DNA from 3 places in the Pseudoalteromonas sp. Hal040 genome. Region 1 is predicted to be linked to each of the others. Evidence: predicted binding sites of a transcription regulator. Region 1 holds the regulator's gene; each other region holds the start of a gene.

The links. Region 1 encodes LexA, which represses DNA repair genes until DNA is damaged. Its sites were predicted from a motif close to TACTGTATNNNNATACAGTA; they were not measured.
Region 2: P4S60_RS11935 (YebG family protein) is a predicted target of LexA. The motif match lies at 1,038-1,057, and genes of this name have one in related genera.
Region 3: ruvC (crossover junction endodeoxyribonuclease RuvC) is a predicted target of LexA. The motif match lies at 1,380-1,399, and genes of this name have one in related genera.

What each region holds. Positions count from the first base shown of each region.
Region 1 is NZ_JARLUU010000001.1:3,359,848-3,362,118, reverse strand. It holds gene P4S60_RS15650 (hypothetical protein) at 4-384, shown strand; gene P4S60_RS15645 (PaaI family thioesterase) at 392-829, opposite strand; gene lexA (transcriptional repressor LexA) at 990-1,607, shown strand; gene coxB (cytochrome c oxidase subunit II) at 2,049-2,271, shown strand, end outside.
Region 2 is NZ_JARLUU010000001.1:2,579,571-2,581,841, forward strand. It holds gene dsbB (disulfide bond formation protein DsbB) at 1-240, shown strand, start outside; gene P4S60_RS11925 (DUF6170 family protein) at 240-542, shown strand; gene P4S60_RS11930 (ComEA family DNA-binding protein) at 571-864, opposite strand; gene P4S60_RS11935 (YebG family protein) at 1,111-1,413, shown strand; gene putP (sodium/proline symporter PutP) at 1,476-2,271, opposite strand, start outside.
Region 3 is NZ_JARLUU010000001.1:2,032,093-2,034,363, forward strand. It holds gene ruvB (Holliday junction branch migration DNA helicase RuvB) at 1-175, opposite strand, end outside; gene ruvA (Holliday junction branch migration protein RuvA) at 183-803, opposite strand; gene ruvC (crossover junction endodeoxyribonuclease RuvC) at 805-1,329, opposite strand; gene P4S60_RS09175 (ABC transporter permease) at 1,468-2,271, opposite strand, start outside.

The sequences.
Region 1 (2,271 bases):
AGTATGTCGGAAATTCAATTTTTAAATGTAGATCTGGAGCTTGAATCAAAGCACGATATTAGTGCGCTTGTTGCTGATTTGAAGAAAAACGCCATGGTTTTACATTATGACCAAGATGAATACCGCCAACTAGCACGGATTGAAGCAACCGCAGATATCAGCTCTCCAGATAAAGCGATTAACCAGCTTTGCGAGCTTATTGAGTCTTGCTCGCGCAATGCATTAAAACAGTGGTTATCGTGCTCAAAACGAACATTTGATATAGGTTTTGAATCAGGTAATTCGCCAAAATGCTTTAATCAACCCCTGCATGCCGATACCTTGTTACGTATCTCAGCAATTGGCGCAGGGATTGAAATTACTATTTATCCTGTTGAAAAATAGGTCGAATTTAGCGCTCTACTACCGTCGCGGTCATTCTTGATACGCAGCATAGCTCTCCTGCGGCATTGGTAATTTTAATATCCCAAACAGAGGTGCGCTTTCCTAAATGCAGCGGTCTAGCCGTTGCAGTTAAAACTCCCTTACGTGATGCTTTCATATGGTTGGCATTAATCTCTTGGCCAACAGCGTAGAATTTATTGAAATCAACCACAAAGTTGGCTGCATAGCTTGCCACTGTCTCGGCTAACACAACGTTTGCTCCGCCATGTACCATGCCCATAGGATTATGATGTTCTGGGATGGCAGGCATCGTCGCCACTAAATAGTCATCGCCAATTTCCGTCACTTCAATGCCCATGGTTTTCATTAAAGTGCCTTGCCCGGTGATCCCTTGCTCCAATTCTTTACATAGCTCTAGCGTGATTGGGTGGTGCCAAATGCTCATTGTGTTTCCTTAGCCTGCTAATTAAAGCTAATACCTTATGGCATCTTAGAGTGAGGTTCAATGTAAGTTTTGTAGCAATATGACTGTGTTAATTAAATTTGCGATTTTCAGATAACTGTATATACTCACAGTTAAATGTACTGTATGGAAAACCAGTTGTATGCGCCCATTAACTAAACGCCAATCGCAAATTTTAGAACTCATTAAAGTCTTTATTAAAGATACAGGCATGCCACCAACGCGTGCTGAAATAGCTCAAACATTGGGTTTTAAAAGTGCCAATGCCGCTGAAGAGCACCTAAAAGCACTGGCAAAAAAAGGCATGATCAAAATGAAGCCTGGGGCGAGTCGTGGTATTCAATTAATCGAAGAAGATGAACCAGAGCAATTAGGTTTACCTTTAATTGGCCGTGTTGCAGCGGGCGAACCTATTTTGGCCCAAGAGCATGTTGAAAGCCATTGCCAAGTTGATCCGTCGTTATTTAAGCCTGCCGCTGATTTCTTACTGCGTGTAAATGGCATGAGTATGAAAGACATTGGCATCATGGACGGTGATTTGCTTGCAGTACATAGAACACAAGTTGCTGAAAATGGGCAAGTTGTTGTTGCACGAGTTGATGAAGACGTGACTGTTAAGCGTTTAGAAAAAGCTGGCCGAAAAGTATTTTTACACGCTGAGAACGAAGAGTTTTCACCTATTGAAGTTGACCTAGAGCACGAATCGTTCAATATCGAAGGATTAGCGGTAGGGGTTATTCGAAACGCTGACTGGATGTAAGTGTTCCCAACTTGGTGCATTAAATTGACTTAATTTGGTGCACCATCGAAATTTTGCTACTTAATTAGGATTTGTGAATCCTTACTCATCATTTAAAGCCTTATATGGCGCAGTTTCCCTCTCTTTTTGTATTTTGTTTGTACGCCTAAACATTAAATAACGCGCTGATTATAGTTGTTATTTTTGCACCAAAATAAACATTTATTATCACTAAAACTTGCTTATTGCTCATTTTTTAACTAATTGGTTAGTACATTGTATTAACACCTATTTACGAAATTGACACACCTAAACGTGTCAGGGAGTTATACAACGGGCTTGTATCATTTCATTGCGTCGTGATGATACGAATTCGCTCTAAACAATAAAAATACGAATGGGCACCTTGCTGTAACGCCTTTTCGCTTTGCGTCTTGCAATAGCATTTAAAGGAGCCGTCACATGGGTAAACTGCGTTACGCCTTGTGGCTTATATTACTCGCACCTGTGCAATTTGCATTGGCAAACAGCCAATTCAATATGCGTAAAGGGGTGACTGATATAAGTAATAATGTTTATGAGTTACACATGACGATATTTATTATCTGTTGTGTGATTGGCATCATCGTTTTTGCGGTGATGTTTTGGGCTTTAATACACCACCGTAAATCTAAAGGGGCTAAGC
Region 2 (2,271 bases), 780 kb from region 1:
ATGCAAAACAATACCGACCCTTTTGCATTTAGTTGTGCATTTGAACCTAACTTCCCAAGCTTTATGCCACTGCATGAGTGGATCCCTAGCTTCTTTGCAGCCACAGGTGATTGCGGCAATATCGATTGGCAGTTTGCTTCTATGAGCATGCCGGCTTGGATGGAAGTTATTTTTGCGGCGTTTTCAGTGGTATTTATAGCCGTAGTAGTTAGCCGTTTAGTGAGCAAAAAGTCGCTGTAATGATTTATTTTTTTACTAGTCAAATCCCCGCTTTAAAAGCATTTAAAGTAAGGCAACGCCAGCAAATTATTGCCCTTGCTTTGGCTCATTTAAGCCCGAGCAAAAAAATTATTTTATCGGTGTGCAAGCTTGCCTTTTTAGCACCATTATTTTTAGGTTTAGCTTACTTTGAAGGCTGGATGCTCATCCCTTGGTTGTTGTTAGCAGGTTTAAGTTACCCCCTTATCACAACACCTATCGAAAACATGTTCGCGTTAGCCCACTTAGACAATGCTATCGATGAATTTAAACAGGGCGAATAACGCCCTGTTTAGGTGTATAGCCTGCTGTTTATAATGTAATTTTTCCCTCAAGTTTAGCAAATAGCTTATCGCCAATTCCTTTTACTTCTTTTAATTGTTCAACCGATTTAAACGGACCTTGCTTAGTACGATGTTCAACAATCGCCTTCGCTTTTGATTCACCGATTCCTGGTAACTGAGTTAACTGCTCAATGCTGGCTTTATTAATACTCAGCTTTTGCATTTTAACTTGTGTTGCTTTGGTTGGTGTTTCGGCTGATGCCTGTGTCGTTGGCAGTAATGCAAGACTAGTGGCAAGTAAAATACTTGATAGTAGTTTCATAATTTCCTCCATGATGTCCATCTTGGACAAATAGTTAGCTGTTACCCAACACTCACTCCATCGCTTGTGTTTAACTTTGGGTAACATTTTAAATAAAGCTAATGTCCCTACTATTGTCAAATTTGCTGAATAAATATTTTCGCTTGCTACTTGCAAAGTAAAGCGCGAAGCATTACTGTATATAAAAACAGTAATCAAGGTGGCGGTTTTACGCTACAAATGCCACGCTTAAATGCAGGAGAAATCATGGCTGTTGTTGTTAAATATGTTGTAGAAAGAAACGGAGTCGAGCGCATGACGTTTACTACTAAAAAAGAAGCTGATGCGTATGACAAAATGCTCGACATTGCTGAGTCATTAGAACTAATGCTTGAAAAAGTTGATGTACCATTAAGCGAACAACAAATTGAATCGCTGGCACTTGAAATGGCAAAAGAAAAAGATCAGTTTATGGCGGTGCTTAAAGGTGCTAAAGAAGTAGATCCGAAACCTAAAAAAGCAAAATCTGCAGATAACGTATCAGATATAAAAGAAAAAGCGGCTAGCTAAAAGCAAATTTAGATCATAAAAAAGGGCAACATCAGTTGCCCTTTTTTGTACTCAATCAAAAATTACAGTGATGATTCTACCTCATCAAATAAATCTGTAATTTCTTTTTTCGGCTCAGCCGTCATCAGGCTCACTACGACAATCGCAATAGTCGATAAAACAAAGCCCGGGACAATCTCATAAAGGAGTGCACTCAGCGTTTGACCATGAATAGTAATTGGCGCATAAATCCAAAACAGGACTGTTGCAGCACCGACCACCATACCACTAATCGCACCTTGCAAGTTCATACGTTTCCAGTAAAGACTAAGCAGCACTAATGGGCCAAATGCAGCACCGAAACCTGCCCAAGCATTACTAACCAAATCAAGAATCGAGCTATCACGGTCATAAGCGAGGTAAATAGCAAGAATTGCTACCAGCATTACGCTGATACGGCCGACTAAAACAAGCTCTTTTTGTGATGCATTGCGGTTTAAATAGATTTTATAAAAATCTTCTGTAAGTGAGCTTGAACACACCAATAACTGCGACGAGATGGTACTCATAATGGCGGCTAAAATTGCTGCTAATAAGAAGCCTGCAATTAAAGGATGGAAGATTAGCTCAGACAACACTAAGAAAATGGTTTCTTTATCATCAATTGGCATTTGGTTTTCAAGCATATATGCCGCACCAAAAAGACCTGTTAATACAGCACCAATTGCTGAAAGTGTCATCCACGACATACCGACACGACGCATAGTTGGCATATCTTTTACTGAACGTACCGACATAAAACGCACAATAATGTGTGGTTGACCAAAATAACCAAGGCCCCATGCCATAGCAGAGATAATGGCAATCGTTGAGCCACCG
Region 3 (2,271 bases), 1.3 Mb from region 1:
ATAAGTGATCCAGCGCTTCGCCTCGATGGCGAGCTGCCTCAATAAAAATTTCCATTTGTTGCTTAACATGCGGCTGGCCTGTGTAATCGGTTAACAGTTTTGGTCGTATGGCACGATCAACACTGTCTTCGTTACTTTGTTCACTCGCATCTATTAAGCGATCTGCTTCAATCATGGTTTACTCACAACATTGATTTTAGAGCTTCTTTAATTAGAACCTCGGTCGTCATATCTGGTTTGTTCACTGTTTTAACCGCCTTTTGTGCTTGCGGTAGCTTATAGCCTAATGCCACTAGTGCTGATACAGCGTCATCGGCAGCATTATTTGCCACTAGGGTATCATCACTTGATGGCTCAATGACGGCATTATCGCTAAATGGTGTAAATAAGTCATTACCCCAATCTTTGAGTCTGTCTTTCATTTCGAGTACTAAGCGCTCAGCCGTTTTTTTACCAACACCCGGCAGTTTAACCAGTGTGGTCGCATCTTCATTATTAACACAGCTTACAAATTGCTGCGCCGACATACCCGATAAAATAGCTAGACCAAGTTTTGGCCCAACCCCATTGGCTTTTAATAGCTCTCTAAATAAAGCGCGTTCGGTTTTGTTATTAAAGCCAAATAATAGCTGGGCATCTTCACGTACCACAAAATGTGTATAAATAACCGCTTGCTCACCCACTGCCGGTAAATCATAAAAGCAAGTCATGGGCATTTGCACTTCGTAGCCTACACCACTTACTTCGATAAGAATTTCTGGTGGCTGCTTTTCAACAAGTAAGCCATTTAATCGACCAATCATATTACTTCCTTAATCGTCCTCTTACGGTTTTGCTCGCACTGCCCGCAAGTTTTATTAAATTTTGTTCTGAGTGTGCATGACAAATAGCAATTGCTAAGGCATCTGCGGCATCGGCTTGAGGGGTACCAGGCAGCTTTAATATGTTTTTAACCATATGCTGTACTTGAGACTTATCGGCGCCGCCATTACCTACAACGGCCTGCTTAATTTGCCTAGCTGAATATTCATAAACTGGCAGCTCTGCCATTGAAGCGCCAACGATAGCAGCGCCACGTGCTTGACCGAGTTTAAGCGCGGAGTCTGGGTTGTGTGCCATAAACACTTTTTCGATAGCAAAACTGTCGGGTGAGAATTGCTCTACCAATTGACTGATCCCTTGGTAAATCATTTTTAATCGTACCGGAAAGTCGTGATCGGCCAATTTAATGCAGCCACTACCTAAATAAGTGAACTTAGCACCTTGGTGAGCAATCACGCCGTACCCTGTTAATCGTGAACCAGGATCAATCCCTAAAATAATCGCCAACTAACTGACTCGTCTATTATCATTATTATCTGCGCTTAATAATGCCAGAGCACTGTATAAATTACCAGTAACCAATTGCAATTCATAAAAAATGCCCGCAATTGCGAGCATTTTATAATCAACGTATAAACAAGACTATTACGCGAGTGAGCGTAATAAGCCTTGGGTATTTTTTCGCATTGTGCGGGCTATCATCAAATAACCTAAACATGCCACAAATAGGCCCCCGACTGCTGGGCCAATCACCCAAATATGAGGGTGGAACTTACCTGCTAAATCGAACATTTGTCTTTGTACTATCAACAGAGCGATATCACTGACAATGGCAGCCACTAAGCCTGCGGTAACGCCTAATAGTAAAAACTCATATAAGGTAGCATTTTTAATCAAGCGCCCTTTCGCACCTAAAGTTCGCAAAATAACAATCTCTTGCATACGCTCGCCTAAACTTGCTTGTACTTGCGAAATAAGCACTAAAGCGCCACAGGCAACCACAATCGCTAGTACAAAGCCAATCGCTAACGATACTTGCTCTATGGTTGAGCGAATTTGTTTAATGAAGCTTTCAACATCTATCACGTTAACCGTGGGGTATTGACGCATTAGCTCATTAAACTCACGTTTTTTCTCTGCTTTTACATTCACTGATGAAATATAAGTAGCAGGAAAACTCGCTAGCACATCAGGGCTCAAAATAATAAAGAAGTTAGGTTTAAGCGTGGTCCAATTAACCTTACGTACACTGGTAATTTTTGCATCAAACGACTGCGCACCAATTAGGAAAGTAAGCGTATCGCCTATTTCTACATCAAGGCGTTCAAGCATCGACTCTTCAACTGATGCCTCGGCCACAGAGTTTTCACTAAACCATGCACCGTCGATAAGCTCGTTTTGATTAGGTAAGTCTTTACGCCAAGTTAGGTTTAACTCACGGCCAATACC